One region of the Streptomyces sp. NPDC058375 genome, then DNA from elsewhere that is predicted to be linked to it. Evidence: riboswitches for the same ligand, from Rfam matches in the RefSeq annotation. Region 1 holds a riboswitch; each other region holds the start of a gene.
What was found. Region 1 has a riboswitch for cyclic di-AMP ahead of ACFWM7_RS18370 (NlpC/P60 family protein). Riboswitches for the same ligand answer to the same signal wherever they lie in the genome.

Region 1 (3,938 bases):
GAGCCGTCCTCGTCCTCGTCGGGGATCTGGTCGGAGTCCGCGACGAGCGCGACCTTCTCCAGGAACTCCGCGAGCGTGCCCGCGCCCTCCTCGTCGCCGCGCTCCTGCTCGAATTCGAGGGCGACGGCGGCGAGTTCCTGGAGGTTCTCGATCCGGGTCTCGTCCTGCGGGTCGGTGGATGCCTGGAGCTCGGCGAGATAACCCGTACGCTCCAGGACGGCTTCCAGCACGACGGCGGGTCCGGCGCCGGACTCGACGATCGTGCGCAGCTCCTCCATCAGCGTGTTGAAGCGCTTGACGGCGTTGGACGAGCGGGCGGCCATGCCGTACGCCTCGTCGACGCGGCGCAGCGCCTGCGGGAAGGAGATCTTCTCGCGCATCGACAGGGCGTCGATCATGGCTTCGGCGCGGTCGCCGATGCCGCGCTTGGGGACGTTGAGGATGCGGCGGAGCGGGACGGTGTCCTCGGGATTGGCGAGGACCCGGAGGTAGGCCAGGACGTCCCGGACCTCCTTGCGCTCGTAGAAGCGCACGCCGCCGACGACCTTGTAGGGCAGGCCGACGCGGATGAAGATCTCTTCGAAGACACGGGACTGGGCGTTGGTGCGGTAGAAGACGGCGACGTCGCCCGCCTTGGCGTCGCCCGCGTCGGTGAGCCGGTCGATCTCGTCGGCGACGAACTGCGCCTCGTCGTGCTCGGTGTCGGCGACATAGCCGGTGATGCGGGCGCCGGAGCCGGCGTTGGTCCAGAGGTTCTTCGGGCGGCGGCTCTCGTTGCGCTCGATGACGGCGTTGGCGGCGGTGAGGATCGTCTGCGTGGAGCGGTAGTTCTGCTCCAGCAGGATCGTCGTCGCGCTCGGGTAGTCCTCCTCGAACTGGAGGATGTTGCGGATGGTCGCGCCCCGGAAGGCGTAGATCGACTGGTCCGCGTCACCGACCACGCACAGCTCGGCGGGGGCGTCGTTCTCCCCGGCGGGGCCGACCAGCTCACGGACCAGCGTGTACTGGGCGTGGTTGGTGTCCTGGTACTCGTCGACGAGGACGTGGCGGAAGCGGCGGCGGTAGTGCTCGGCGACGTCCGGGAAGGCCTGGAGGAGGTGGACCGTCGTCATGATGATGTCGTCGAAGTCCAGGGCGTTGGCCTCGCGGAGGCGGGCCTGGTAGAGCGCGTACGCCTGGGCGAGGGTCTTCTCGAAACCATCCGCTGCCTGCCCCGCGAAGGTCTCCTCGTCGATGAGCTCGTTCTTGAGGTTGGAGACCTTGGCGGTGAAGGACTTCGGCGGATAGCGCTTGGGGTCCAGGTCCAGATCGCGGCAGACCAGGGCCATCAGACGCTTGGAGTCGGCGGCGTCGTAGATCGAGAACGACGAGGTGAAGCCGAGCTTCTTCGACTCGCGGCGCAGGATGCGGACGCACGCGCTGTGGAAGGTCATGACCCACATGGCGTTGGCACGCGGGCCCACGAGCTGCTCGACGCGCTCCTTCATCTCACCGGCGGCCTTGTTGGTGAAGGTGATCGCGAGGATCTGCCCGGGGTGCGTACCGCGCTCGGCCAGCAGGTGGGCGATGCGGTGGGTGAGCACCCGGGTCTTGCCGGAGCCGGCCCCGGCAACGATGAGCAGCGGGGATCCGGCGTGCACGACGGCGGCGCGCTGCTCGGTGTTGAGCCCGTCGAGCAGCGCGGCGGAGTCGATCGCCGGGCGCGGGTGACCGTCGCGGTAGTACCCGTCCCGGGGCGGCGGGGGCGCGTCGTAGACGCCCTCGAAGAGTCCCTCCGGCACCGCTTCGGGCGCGTGGCCCTCGGGGGGCGGCGGGGGGCCGTCCTCCGCGGGCTGGAGGCCGGTCAGGAAGTTGTCGTCAAAGAGGCTGCTCATCGCCTCCCGAGTCTAGGCGGCCGCACTGACAACGTTCGGCCGAAGGCCGGAAGGGGCGGTTCTCACCCGTACGCACGGAGAGCGGACGTCCACGTTCCGTGAAGGAGTGCCCGGTCGGAGGGGGTGCGGGCGGCCCGATCCGGAAAGGTCACGAAAATGTATCGGGCATATCGCTCATCGTCCTTCCCAGCGGTGGGCCGGGTTGGCTAGCGTGCTCGGTCAGGTGATCCGTACCTCCCTGAGGCGAACCGCGCCTGACGGACACCTCCGCCGAATCCGTCCTGCCGTCCTGGCCGTTCGGAACCGGGGACCCACACGCAGAACCGGGGTGAATCGGTCCGTGCCCTCGCATCCGGACCGTAGGACAGCCTTCCGTTCCGTCCGAACCCGACAGCTAACCCGGTAGGCGGTCCACGGAAGGAGATGCCGGTCTTGGCATCGCATCGCAAGCCGCGCACGAAGGTGCGCACCACCACCCCTGCCGTCGGGCTGACGACGGCCGCGCTGGCCTCCGTGACGCTGCTCTCCACGCAGAGCGCCACGGCCGCGCCCGCGGAGCCGAAGCCCGCCATCGAGGACGTACAGAAAAAGGTCGACGCCCTGTACCGGCAGGCGGGCACCGCGACCCAGGAGTACAACCGGGCCAAGTCCGCCTCCGCCTCCCAGCAGAAGAAGGTCGACACGCTGCTCTCGGACGTGGCGAAGCGGACGGAGAAGATCAACGAGGCGCGCCGGGCACTGGGCTCCTACGCGGCGGCCCAGTACCGCGACGGGGGCGTCGCGCCCATGGCGACGTTCTTCCTGGCGGAGGACCCGCAGGGGTACTTCGACCAGAGCCGGCTGATGGACCGGGCGACGGAGCGGCAGCAGAAGGCCGTGAGCGAGTTCCGTGCGCAGCAGGCGTCGGCGGCGAAGAAGCGCGCGGAGGCGGTGAAGAGCCTGGAGACCCTCACCGAGACGCAGGCCACGCTCGCCTCCAGCAAGAAGGACGTGCAGGCCAAGCTCACCGAGGCCCGGGGCCTGCTGTCCCGGCTGACCGCCGAGGAGAAGGCGCGGCTGGCGGAGCTGGAGCGCAAGAAGGAGGCCGAGGCGAAGGAGAAGGCGGCGAAGCTGGCCGCCCGCCAGGCCGCCGAGGCGAAGGAGAAGGCCGAGGCCGAGGAGAAGGCCCGCGAGGAGACCGCGAAGGAGTCCGGCGGCGGTTCGGGATCCGGATCGGGCGCCGGTACGGGCACGGGCTCCGGCTCCGGCTCCGGCTCCGGCGCGGGCAGCAGTTACGCCGCCAAGGCGGAGAAGGTGCTGGCCTTCGCCCGCGCCCAGATCGGGAAGCCGTACGTGTGGGGCGCGTCGGGCCCATCCTCGTACGACTGCTCGGGGCTGACGCAGGCGGCCTGGCGCGAGGCGGGCGTGACCCTGCCCCGGACGACCTGGGACCAGGTCGAGGTCGGCACCCGGGTCGCCACGTCCGACCTCCAGCCCGGGGACCTGGTCTTCTTCTACGACGACATCAGCCACGTCGGCATCTACAAGGGCGACGGGATGATGATCCACGCCCCGAAGCCGGGTGCGAACGTGCGCGAGGAGTCGATCTACTACATGCCGATCTACGGGAGCGTGCGCCCGGCGTGACACAGGGCGGGGGCGGCCGGTGACCGGCCGCCCCCGAAAGGTTCAGGTCCGGACTCAGGTCCAGACGGTGGCGATGAAGATGTTGACGACCGTCAGCCCGCCGACCGCCATGAAGGCGCCCTTGTCGACCTTCTCCTCGTCGCGCTTGACGTAGACGAGGGCGAGGATCACGACCAGCAGCGCCAGCTTGATGCCGATCTTGACGTTGTTCACGGTCTGGTCGTCGGCCTGGTTGAGGCCGACGAGGGCGATGCCGGTGACGAGCATGGTCAGGGCCCCGTGGAGCATGGCCGGACCGAAGCGGGCGGTGCCCTCCCCCACGGCCTTCATCTGCGTCAGGAAGCCGCCCAGCAGAGAGGCGATGCCGATGATGTGCAGGGCGACGACAACATTGATGAGTACGTCCATGGCTCGGGAGCCTAGCCATGGCCAAGGTTT
Region 2 (3,938 bases), on a different contig from region 1:
CACCGCCGCGAGCGACCTCATCGCCCAGCTCATGTATCTGGAGCACGCCGATCCGGACCGGCCCCTGTCGCTCTACATCAACTCCCCCGGCGGCACGTTCCAGGCGATGGCGGCGGTCTACGACACGATGCGGTTCCTGACCTGCGAGGTGGAGACCTTCTGCCTGGGGCAGGCGGGCTCCTACGCGGCGGCCCTGCTGGCGGCCGGCGCGAAGGGGCGTCGACATGCACTGCCCGGCGCGCGGGTAGTCATTCAGCAGCCCGCACTGGAGGAGCCGTTGCGGGGCCAGCCGTCCGACCTGGAGATCCACGCGCGCGAACTGGTGCGCACCCGCGAGATGTTCGCGGCCATGCTGGTCCGGCACACGGGGCGGACCGCGCAGCAGATCACCGCCGACATCGAGCGCGACACCATCCTCGACGCCAAGGCCGCCCTCGACCACGGCCTGATCGACCACGTCGTGGAGAACCGCTGACCCATCCGGCCGCCGTACGACCGGCCGCCGTACGACGCGAGGTGAAACGCCGATGGAGCCACCTGAGTTCCCGCCCCTGCCCGCACTGACCCGGGCCGAGGGCGAGTTCGTCGACCGCTATCTGGCCGTGCTCGACCAGATGGGCCGGATCAACCCGGCCCACGGCGGCGACACCTACAGCGCACTGCGGGCCGCCCAGGCCCTGGCCTCCGGGGCTGCGGCCCTGCGCGACGCCCTGGCCCTGATGCACGAGCGCGGCGAGTCGCGGCTCCACGCCGCCACCCTGGCGCGGGCGCTGCGCGTCCTGGACGGGGAGCGGCGGGCGGGTCGGGTCGCGATGCCGCCGACGGTGAACTGACCCGCTCCGCACGACACGCCCGGTCCCGTGACCGATTTGCCTCGCTCGTTCGGCGTAGGAGATCACCCGCGCGAGCGACGGCCCAACTTGCGCTCGACGTCCGGACCGTACTCGAAATGCACCCTTTCGTCGCTGGTACGAGGGTGTGCGCCGGGCTCATCGGCGGGCGCGAATCCGGCCTGGCCACCTGAATGGATCAGTGGTGAGGAGACTCACAAACCACCGTTTCAACTCGGAAATCCGGCACGGAGTGCGTCAAGATCCCTGGGACGACAAGCCCCCGCCACCGCGGCGGGGCGGTCCGGGCGGACGCCGAGTCCTGCCGCCGTCCGGATGACTGGTCGACAGAAGTGGATCGGCAGGAGTGGAGGACCCGAGCACAACGGGCCGACCGGGAGACCGGGAAGCCCTCGGGGTGAAGCCGCGTCGAGCGGCCGGGCAACTTCGCCAGCCCGAACCCGACAGGTCATCCTTCACAGGCGGCTGACGAAGGGTTGCGCATGTCTGCGCAGGTTCATGTCCCGTCTCTGTTCGCCCGGTTCGGTACGGCTTCGGTGCTCACCCTGGCCGTGACGTCCACGATGCTGGCGCCCGGCATGGTGAGTGAAGCCGAGGCCGCCGCCCACTCGACGAAGGCTTTGAAGGTCGCCGCGTCGAAGAAGGGCGCTCCCTACAAATACGGAGCGGCCGGCCCCAGCCGCTTCGACTGTTCGGGCCTGACGCTCTACTCGTTCAAGAAGGCCGGCAAGAAGCTTCCCCGCACGGCACAGCAGCAGTACAACAAGACCCGCCATATCGCGAAGTCACAGCGCAAACGCGGCGACCTCGTCTTCTTCCATTCGGGGCGCAGCGTCTACCACGTGGGCATCTACGCCGGGGCCGGGAAGATCTGGCACTCCCCCAAATCGGGGGACGTGGTGCGACTGGCGAAAATCTGGTCCAAGAGCGTCTGGTACGGACGGGTCCGCTGACCCCCGACCGGACGCTCTTTCCGTGCGGGCACCCCTTCCGTGCGGATGCTCCTCCCGTACGGCGCTCTTGCCGTGCGGCCGGCCTCAGCGCAGCAATGGGCCGGTGACCAGGGCGAGTCCCAGACCGGTGAGCGCCACACCGCTGCCGCCCTCGATGGCGCGGGCGGTACGCGGTCGACGCAGCCACCGGCCCAGCCGGTCCACGAGCAGGGCCACGGCCGGGAACCAGATCAGCGCCAGCACCACCACGAGGGCCGCGAGCAACAGGGTCCGGGGCAGCGGCGGCTGACCGTGGGGCACGAACTGCGGCAGGAGGCTGAGGAAGAGGACCGGGGCCTTCGGGTTGAGCGCGTTGGTCAGGAACCCCTGGCGCAGCGCGCGCCCGAAATCCCCGGGCACTCGCCGCCCCGGCGCGCCCTCCGGCGTACCGGAGGGCGGGTCGCCGGGCGTGCCGGACGGCTCACCGGAGCTGTCCTGTGCGGGCCGGCGGCGGATCGCGTACAGCGCGCTGATCCCGAGGTAGAGCACGTACGCACCGCCGAGCAGTTGGACGGTGCGGAAGAGCACGGGCATCGTCACCAGCACCGCGGCGAGTCCGGCGACCGCGAGGGCGGTGTGCACCAGCAGTCCCCCGGCGACGCCGAACGCACTGGCCAGGCCGGCGGTGCGCGAGGCCAGGGCATTGCGTACGACGACGGTGAAGTCGGCGCCGGGCAGCGCGACCATGCCGGCGGCGACCCCCGTGAAGGCGATCAGTTGTGCGTCCATGAGGTCCACCTTGGACCTGCGGAGCCTTTAGCGTGTACTTGCAATCTTCTGGGTCTGTCTAAAGGAACGCTTTCATGTACGACCCGACACGGCTCGCGGCACTCGTGGCGGTGGCGGAGGCCGGTTCGATCACCCGGGCCGCCGCCCGCCTGGGCTATACCGCGCCCGCGCTCTCGCAGCAGCTGGCCAAGCTGGAGCGGGAGGCCGGGGCTGCGCTGCTGGTGCGCCACCATCGCGGGGCGCGGCTGACGGCGGCGGGCGAGCTGCTGGCGGGCCGGGCCCGGCGGGTGCTGGACGAACTGGACCAGGCGCGGCACGAGCTGGCGCAGTTGGCCGGGCTCTCAGGCGGCAGGCTGCGGGTGGGGACGTTCACGACGGCCGGGATCCATCTGCTGCCCCCGGTCCTGAGCGCGTTCCGGCGGGCCCACCCCGAGGTCGAGCTGGCCGTCGCCCACCACGAACCACCCGGCGGGATCGCCGCCGTGGCCGCGGGCGAGGTGGACCTCGCCCTGACCCACGCCTACGAGCCGGGGGCGGTCGCGTCTCCGCCGGCGGGGGTGTTCGTCGACCCCGTCCTGGTCGAGGAGCTGGTGCTGGTCACCTCGGTGGGCCACCGGCTCACCGAGGGCACTGGGCGGCTGCCGGTCGGCGAGCTGGCGGGGCGGCCGCTGATCAGCAGCGCGCCCACCCATCCGCCCCGGCGCGGGGTCGAGAGCGCGCTCGCGAAGGCCGGGGCTACGCCCGCGGTGGTCTGCGAGTCGCCCGGGTACGCGCTGGTGTGCGCGCTGGTCAGTGCGGGGCTCGGGGTGGCGGTGGTCCCGGAGATGGTCGCCTCGATGGCGTCGGCCCCGCTGTCGGTCCGGCGGCTGGAGCCCGCGTCGTTCCGCCGGACCATCTCGGTCGTGCACCGGGGCGAGCGGTCGAGCGCGGCCGCCTCGACGCTGCTCGCGCTGCTGCGCAGCGGCTTCGGCCGCGGGGCACGGCAGCGCCGACGAACCGGCCGCCCGCGGGCTGACGCCCCCGGCGCTTCCCCGTGCCCCGCCGGGATCAGCCCTGAAGGGCCACGACCCACGGGAGCGCGATCCAGACCGTCTTGCCGCCCTCGGCGGTCGGGGTGACCTGGAGCCGCCCGCCGCGCTCCTTGGCCAGGGTCCGGATGATGACCATGCCCCGGCCGTTGTCCTGCCGTACGGCGGCGGGCAGTCGCTGGGGCCAGCGGGGGTGACTGTCCGTGACGCCGAGATACAGCTCCTCGTCGCGTTCCAGGCGCAGGTCCACGGTGAAGGTGGGCGACTGGCCGAACGTGTGCTGCACGGCGTTGGTGGCCAGCTCCGAGACGATCAGCCGGATGGTGTCGGCGAACTCG
Region 3 (3,938 bases), on a different contig from region 1:
GCGCGTAGTACGGGACGGCGGCGAGGCCGGCGTCGGCCGCGGTGTCCTGGAGAGGACCTTCGTAGGTGTCGCGGGAGACGAGGTTGTAGTGCGGCTGGAGCGCGACGTACCGGGCGAGGCCCTCGCGCTCGGAGAAGTCGAGGGAGGCCCGCAGCCGTTCCGGACTGATGTTGGAGGCAGCGATATGGCGCACCTTGCCCTCCTTCACCAGCTGGTCGAGGGCGGTGATGATCTCCTCGACCGGGACGGTCTCGTCGTCGAAGTGCGTGTAGTAGAGGTCGATGTGGTCGGTGCCGAGGCGGCGCAGCGACTGCTCGGCCGCGCCCTTGACGGTGGCGGCGGAGAGCCCCTTGTAGTCGGGGTGGGCGCCGGCCTTGGTGGCGAGGACGATGTCGGACCGGTTGGAGCGGGAAGCGAGCCACTTGCCGATGACGGTCTCGGATTCGCCGCCGTGGTTGCCCTCGACCCAGGCGGAGTACGCGTCGGCGGTGTCGACGAAGTTGCCGCCGGCCGCGGCGTACGCGTCCAGGACGGCGAAGGACTGTTCCTCGTCCGCCGTCCAGCCGAAGACGTTGCCGCCGAGGGAGAGGGGGAAGACCTGGAGGTCGGAGCTGCCGAGCGTGCGCAGAGAAGTCATGTGGGTGTTCAACGGCGGTGGCGGAGCCACATATTCCGCCCCCTGGCCCCGCCGGTCGCCGGACAGACCGGCAGCCCTGACGTCGGGGGGTGTGCGTCAGGGCTGCCGGGGTTTCAGGGGGGTGCCGTCCTCGCGGGGGCGGCGGGTGTCAGACCGAGAGGCCCTTGCTGGTCAGCCAGGCCATCGGGTCCATCGCGGAGCCGCCCGCGGTGCGGACCTCCATGTGGAGGTGGACGCCGGTCACGTTGCCGGTGGCGCCCATGCGGCCGATGGTCTCGCCGGTGGTGACCTTCTGGCCGACCGAGACGTCGATCGAGGACTGGTGGGCGTACCAGATCTCCGTGCCGTCATCGAGCTGGAGAACCGTGCGGTAGCCGTAGGATCCGGACCAGCCGGCCGACGTGATCGTGCCGCTGTGCACGGCCTTGAGCGGCGAACCGGCCGCCCCGGCGAAGTCCAGGCCGGTGTGCTGGCCGGAGGACCACATCGCGCCGGACTGACCGTAGGTCGAGCTGATCGTGTAGGAGGAGGCGGGCAGCGAGAAGCTGGCGGCGAGCTTGGCGAGACGCTCCTCCTCCGCCTTCTTCTTCGCCGCTTCCTCCGCGGCCTTCTTCTTCGCGGCGGCTTCGGCCTCGGCCTCGTCCTGCTGCTTCTTGGCCTCCTCCGCCGCCTTCTCGGCCGCGGCCTTCTCGGCGGCGGCCCTGGCGTCGGCGTCGGCGCTGGCCTGCTGCTGCTCGGCCTGCTGGAGGATCCGGGTGCGCAGCGCCTCGCCGGCGTCGGTGCCCTGCTCGGCCTCGGCGCTGGTGAGCCCGGCGGTGGTGAGCGGCGCGGCCGCGGCGACCGGGACGGCCTCCGCGTCGTCGGACATGAAGGACCCGACGCCGGGGAGGGACTTGGCGTCGGGAAGGTTGTCCGCGATGGAATCGGGAAGAGAGATGGAGACCGGTGCCTTGTTCTGAGCGGTGGCCATGCCACCCGCTCCGACGGCCGCTATGACGCCGACCCCGAGGACGGTGGAGCTACGGGCCAGACCACGCTGCTTGGCTACGCGGTGCCTGCCGCGCACGGGACGGATGGACTCCTCGGTGGGATTCCACTCCCCCACTGACTGCTCCGCGCCACCGTAGATGTCGGTGCTGAAGGGTGACGGGGCCTCAGGGGCAGGCTTGTTGGACGCCACGTGGGCGCACTCCTTTCCTTCCTTCTCGCCTACCGGGTTAGCTGACGGGTTCGGAGCAGGAAGGTCTCCTACGGGCCCCTCCGCCTCTCACGAGACGCAGGCGTCCGATTCACCCCATGTAGGTGGTTCCCCGGTTCCCTTGCGGAATTCGGCGCTCGCGCGCGGCGCCGTCTCTGACGACGGCTGTGACGACCGCGCTGCGTTATCGAACGTTAATAGACGCACGGGCCCGATTCCAAGCTGTTCCTGTTGATCATTAACGAACAGGGAGGGGATGTACGGGGCACAAGTGGGTGGAATCGGGCGACTTGACTCGGGCTCAGCCGCACCCCTTTTTCTGACAGTGCGTCAAATGTTATGCGGAGCGACGCCTTTCAGTTACGCACCGTGTCACCGCCCCGGCCCACGATCTTCACCGTCGTCCGGCGCACGGGCTGCCCCTCCGCCGGCCGGCCGACCGCGATGAGCGCCATGTCGTCCGTGGTCCGCCCGCCGGTGTGCAGCCGTACGTCGTCGGTCAGCGCCGACAGCAGCTCCTCCGGCCCCGGGAAGATCCGGCCGCGCAGCCGGGCCGCCGGATCGTAGAAGACCCCGTTCGCGTCCCGGGCCTCGGACAGGCCGTCCGTGAAGGCGAGGAGCGTCGCCCCGGGAGGCATCGCCCACTCGTCGGCCCGGTCCGGCCACACCCCCAGGTCCATCCCCAGCGGCAGCGCGGGCACCGAGGGCGCCAGCACCTCCAGGGCGCCGTCCGCGTGGAGCAGGATCGGCTCGGGGTGGCCGCGGTTGACCAGGCGGACCGTGGCCGCCCCGGGCGGGATCTCGGCCAGTACGGCGGTGATGAACCCCTCCATGGCGTCCAGCCCGTACCGCCGCGTCCCTTCCCGGGCCAGCGCCCGCTCCAGCCGCTGGGCCACGCCCTCCAGCGAACGCTCCTGCTCGGCGGCCTCCCGGAACGCCCCGATGATCACCGCCACCGTTCCGACGGCGCCCAGCCCCTTGCCGCGGACGTCGCCGACCACGACCCGTACGCCGTACGGGGTGTCCGCGACGGCGTACAGGTCGCCGCCCACGAACTCGTCCGCCTGCGCCGCCTCGTACCGCGCGGCCACCTGCAGCCCGCCGATCCGCTCGGCCGGCGTCGGCAGCACGGCCCGCATGGCGGTCTCGGCGACGGCACGGGCCGAGGCGAGCTGGTCGTTGCCGCGCCGCACGACGCCGTTGATGACGAGGGCCAGCACCGAGCCCGTGAGCACGGTGATCATCTCGATGACCGGGACCACCTGGGTGGACGTCCCGTCGGAGATCCGCATCACGGTGACGGAGACGACCGCGGCGATCCCGGTGCGGACGGTCCGGGACAGCGAGAAGAACGGGGCGGCGATCAGCGGGGCCGCGACGAAGAGGGGGACGGCGGTGAAGTTGGGCGGGGCCAGCGAGTCGAAGAGCAGCCCGCCGATGATCAGCAGGGCGGGCAGCGTCCGGATGAACCGCCCGGTGCCCCGCCCGCCGGGTGTCAGCTCGCCCTCCCGGGAGCCGAACACCACACGGCCCACGGCGTCGACGTTCCCCACCGTGCCGCTGCGCCGTCTCTCGGCCATCCCCACCTGTGCACTCCTGCCCGGTCCACCCACGGCTGCGGACGGTACCGCGCCCCGTCCAGGCTTCCCGGAGCCGCGCCGAGCGGCGACCGGGCATCGGCCGAATAGGGGGACCTGCGGATGGCGGCCCGGCCGGCCGTGGTCAGTCGGAGAGCCGGTGCTGCGCGTAGACCGTCAGTGCGTCCCGTACGAAGGCGGCGGTGCCGTCCCCGTAGCGATCGTAGTTCCTTCCGAAGCGCGGGTCCGCGACATACATCTCCCCGAGCCCGATCACATACGAACGGCTGGGTTCCTTGGCCGAGGACAGCCACGCGCAGTGCCGCCGAGCGAGCTCCTGCGCCTCGGGCCCGTCGGCGGCTAGGCCGGCCTCCCTGGCCCGCCCCCAGTCGCGCGCGATGGCCTCGTGCTCCGCCTGGAACGCCCTCTTCTCCCCTTCCCCGAGCGAACGCCACCAGCGGTCGCCCTCCTCGTACGCGTCCCGGCCCCAGCGCTCGGTGACCTCCTGCTCGTGGGCGGTGTGGTC
Region 4 (3,938 bases), on a different contig from region 1:
CACCCCCGAGGAAATGGAGCGGGCCCAGGCGCAGTTGGAGCGCGAGTGGCTCGACCGGCTCGGCACGGTCGCCGGCCGCGCCGACGAACTGTGCCGTTACGCCGTCCTGTTCGGTGACCCGCAGCTCGCCCTGACCGCCGTGGGCCGCGTCCTGGACGTCACCGCCGAGGAGGTGCGCGCGGCGGCCGAGGCAGCCCTGCGCCCCGACAACCGGGCGGTGCTGGTCTACGAGCCCATCGAGCCGGCCGACGAGGCGGACGAGGATGCCGAAGAGGCCACTGACGCGCCCGAGGGGGCGGACAAGTGAGCGACGCCGCCGTGACTGGAGTAGCCATGGAGTTCCACCCGCAGCCCACCGCCGGCACGGCCCGCCCCTGGGCCTTCCCGGCGCCCGAACGCGGCGCCCTGCCCAACGGGCTGACCGTGCTGCGCTGCCACCGCCCCGGCCAGAAGGTCGTCGCCGTGGAAATCTTCCTGGACGCGCCGCTGGAGGCCGAGCCCGAGGGCCTGGACGGCGTGGCCACGATCATGTCGCGGGCGCTCTCCGAGGGCACCGACAAGCGCAGCGCCGAGGAGTTCGCCGCCGAGCTGGAGCGCTGCGGCGCCACGCTCGACGCGCACGCCGACCACCCCGGCGTCCGGGTCTCCCTGGAGGTTCCCGCCTCCCGGCTGGCCAAGGCGCTCGGGCTGGTCGCCGAGGCGCTCCGGGCCCCCGCCTTCACCGAGAGCGAGATCGAGCGCCTGGTGGGCAACCGCCTCGACGAGATCCCGCACGAGCACGCCAACCCGTCCCGGCGCGCCGCCAAGCAGCTCTCCAAGGAGCTGTTCCCGGCCACCGCCCGGATGTCCCGCCCGCGTCTGGGCACCGAGGAGACGGTCCGGCGGATCGACCAGGCCGCCGTCCGCGCCTTCTTCGACGCCCACATCCGCCCGTCCACCGCGACGGCCGTGATCGTCGGCGACCTCACCGGCATCGACCTGGACGCGCTGCTGGCGGAGACCCTCGGAGACTGGTCGGGCAACGCGGGCCAGGCCCGCCCGGTGCCGCCCATCACGGCGGACGACACCGGTCGCGTGGTCATCGTGGACCGCCCCGGCGCGGTCCAGACCCAGCTGCTGATCGGCCGGATCGGCGCCGACCGCCACGAGCGCGTGTGGCCCGCTCAGGTGCTCGGTACGTACTGCCTGGGCGGCACCCTCACCTCCCGTCTCGACCGGGTGCTGCGCGAGGAGAAGGGCTACACCTACGGGGTGCGCGCCTTCGCCCAGGTGCTGCGCTCCTCCGGCCCCGACTCGGGCGGCGCGGCGATGCTCGCGATCAGCGGCTCGGTGGACACCGAGTCCACCGGACCGGCCCTGGACGACCTCTGGAAGGTCCTGCGGACGCTGGCCGCCGAGGGGCTGACCGACGCCGAGCGCGAGACGGCCGTGCAGAACCTGGTGGGCGTCGCCCCGCTGAAGTTCGAGACCGCCGCCTCCGTCGCGAGCACGCTGGCCGACCAGGTCGAGCAGCACCTCCCCGACGACTACCAGGCCCACCTCTACGCCCGGCTCGCCGAGACCGGCACCGTCGAGGCGACCGCCGCGGTGGTCAGCGCCTTCCCGGTGGACCGGCTGGTCACGGTCCTCGTGGGGGACGCCGCGCAGATCGAGGAGCCGGTGAAGGCCCTCGGCATCGGAGAGGTGTCCGTCGTCACCGGCTGACACACCGTTGCGGCCCACTGCCGTGAACAGGACCCCGACGAAAGAAAATTCGCCGGGGTCCTGCGCTTTTGCCCGTTTGGTGAACTTCACCCCCTTCGTGGCAGAGGTTGCCTGTCTGCCCTGTGGGATGCGCGACAAATCCCCTTGTCCGTTTGGTGCGGGGAAGTCGTCCCGCCTAGCGTCGGCTCGGCTGTCCGTCACCCGTATGCCGCACCCGCGGCGCCGGGCAGTCATCGCCGAGTCCCCGTCAGGCGCGAGCCTGGGGAGCCGGGGACCCAACGCAGTCCCTGGGGTGAATCGGAGGCCCGTGCCGCGAACCGGCGCGGGGATCCGTAGGAGACCTTCCTGCTCCGAACCCGTCAGCTAACCCGGTAGGCGAGAAGGAAGGAAAGGAACCAGCCCCTCCATGGCGTTCACCCGTGCCACCGGGAAGCACCGTGCCCCGAGCCGCCTCACGCGCCGGAGCGCCCACGTCGCCGGCATCGCGGCCCTGGCCACCACCGGAGTCATCGGCTCGCTGTCCTCCCCGGCCCTCGCCGCGGACACCGAGGCCGCCAAGGTCGCCGACACCGGCCTCACCCAGGCCATCTCCCTCGACGCCACCCTCGCCGAGCAGATCGACGCCCAGGCCCACGCCCAGAAGCAGCAGGCCGAGGCGGTCGCGAAGGCGAAGGCCAAGGCCGCCGCCGAGGCCCGCGAGAAGGCCGCCAAGGCCAAGGCGAAGGCCGAGGCCGAGGCCGAGCGCAAGGCCGAGGCCCGCGCCAAGGAGGTCCGCGAGGAGAAGGCCCGTGCCGCCCGCGCCGCCGAGCGCGCCCGGCTGAACGCCTTCCACCTCCCGGTGGCCGGCTCTCACGTCACCACCGGCTACAACACCGGCGGCTCCCTCTGGTCCTCCGGCAGCCACTCCGGCGTGGACTTCCAGGCCGCCTCCGGCAGTTCCGTCGTCGCGGTCGGCGCCGGCACGGTCGTCGAGGCCGGCTGGGGCGGCGCGTACGGCAACAACATCGTGCTCCGGATGACGGACGGCACGTACACCCAGTACGGCCACCTCTCCTCGATCGGCGTCTCCGTCGGCCAGAGCGTCTCCTCCGGCCAGCAGATCGGGCTCTCCGGCTCCACCGGCAACTCCACCGGCCCGCACCTGCACTTCGAGGCCCGCACCAGCCCCGACTACGGCTCCGACATGGACCCCGTCGGCTACCTGCGCTCGCACGGCCTCAACGTCTGACCCACCCCGTACGACCCCGTCCGAAGGCCCCGCACCCGCCGGGGCCTTCGCAATTCCGGCGTGAAGATATCCACGGATTCCGACCTCCCATCGGAAATTCCGACGGATTGTCATAGAGTCACGGAACAGACGTCGGGCGGCCGCGTTTCGCGGGGATCAAGGCGGAGGTTCGGATATGCGCATTCCCGCGCATTCGGTATGCACGGCAATCCGTGACGACATCGTCTCCGGTGTCTACGAGCGCGGCAGCCGCCTCACCGAGGAGTTGCTGGCCCGCCGCTACGGGGTCTCCCGCGTCCCGGTCCGCGAGGCGCTGCGCACCCTGGAGTCCGAGGGCTTCGTGGTCACCCGTAGACACGCCGGCGCCTGTGTGGCCGAGCCCACCGTGCAGGAGGCGGCCGACCTCCTGGAGGTGCGGACGCTCCTGGAGCCACTGGGTGCGGCCCGCGCCGCCCAGCGCCGCACGGAAGCCCATCTCAAGGTGCTCCGCGGCCTGGTCAGGCTGGGCCAGGAGCGGGCCCGCCGGGGCGAGGGCGAGGATCTGCGCTCGCTGGGCGGCTGGTTCCACGAGACCCTCGCCCAGGCCTCCGGCAGCCCCGGGCTCATCGCGTTGCTCACCCAGCTCCGGCACAAGATCGCCTGGATGTACGCGGTCGAGCAGGAGGCCCGCCCGGCCGACGCCTGGGCCGAGCGCGGCGCGATCGTGGACGCCGTGGCGCGCGGCGACGCGGAACGGGCGAGGGCGCTGACCGCCCAGCACGCGGAACGCTTCACCGCCGCGCACCGGCTCCGCCGCCCGGATCTCCCGGGGCGGCGCACCACACCCGTTCCCCCGGTGAGAACTTCGCAACACGGCGTAAACACGGCGGGCGTCCGGCATTAACAAATGCGCCGTATACAAAGAGAAGTAATTGCGGAGCGTTATTTACGCTGCCCGATTATCGAGGTGCAGCTCTCTCCCGAGAACGAAAGAGCCGTGATCCCTTCACGGGGTCACGGCTCTCGC

Region 2: another riboswitch for cyclic di-AMP. It lies ahead of ACFWM7_RS11560 (C40 family peptidase); the one in region 1 lies ahead of ACFWM7_RS18370 (NlpC/P60 family protein).
Region 3: another riboswitch for cyclic di-AMP. It lies ahead of ACFWM7_RS15990 (M23 family metallopeptidase); the one in region 1 lies ahead of ACFWM7_RS18370 (NlpC/P60 family protein).
Region 4: another riboswitch for cyclic di-AMP. It lies ahead of ACFWM7_RS17020 (M23 family metallopeptidase); the one in region 1 lies ahead of ACFWM7_RS18370 (NlpC/P60 family protein).

Annotation. Positions count from the first base shown of each region.
Region 1 covers NZ_JBHXJG010000102.1:20,162-24,099, reverse strand. The annotation lists gene pcrA (DNA helicase PcrA) at 1-1,874, opposite strand, end outside; cyclic di-AMP (ydaO/yuaA leader) riboswitch at 2,133-2,299, shown strand; gene ACFWM7_RS18370 (NlpC/P60 family protein) at 2,307-3,500, shown strand; gene ACFWM7_RS18365 (hypothetical protein) at 3,555-3,908, opposite strand.
Region 2 covers NZ_JBHXJG010000051.1:582-4,519, forward strand. The annotation lists gene ACFWM7_RS11550 (ATP-dependent Clp protease proteolytic subunit) at 1-475, shown strand, start outside; gene ACFWM7_RS11555 (hypothetical protein) at 528-833, shown strand; cyclic di-AMP (ydaO/yuaA leader) riboswitch at 1,147-1,330, shown strand; gene ACFWM7_RS11560 (C40 family peptidase) at 1,334-1,804, shown strand; gene ACFWM7_RS11565 (LysE family translocator) at 1,889-2,572, opposite strand; gene ACFWM7_RS11570 (LysR family transcriptional regulator) at 2,647-3,690, shown strand; gene ACFWM7_RS11575 (ATP-binding protein) at 3,620-3,938, opposite strand, start outside.
Region 3 covers NZ_JBHXJG010000082.1:22,940-26,877, forward strand. The annotation lists gene ACFWM7_RS15985 (aldo/keto reductase) at 1-637, opposite strand, end outside; gene ACFWM7_RS15990 (M23 family metallopeptidase) at 786-1,817, opposite strand; cyclic di-AMP (ydaO/yuaA leader) riboswitch at 1,829-1,981, opposite strand; gene ACFWM7_RS15995 (PP2C family protein-serine/threonine phosphatase) at 2,192-3,415, opposite strand; gene ACFWM7_RS16000 (MerR family transcriptional regulator) at 3,558-3,938, opposite strand, start outside.
Region 4 covers NZ_JBHXJG010000091.1:6,031-9,968, reverse strand. The annotation lists gene ACFWM7_RS17030 (M16 family metallopeptidase) at 1-307, shown strand, start outside; gene ACFWM7_RS17025 (M16 family metallopeptidase) at 334-1,704, shown strand; cyclic di-AMP (ydaO/yuaA leader) riboswitch at 1,929-2,096, shown strand; gene ACFWM7_RS17020 (M23 family metallopeptidase) at 2,111-2,932, shown strand; gene ACFWM7_RS17015 (GntR family transcriptional regulator) at 3,108-3,815, shown strand.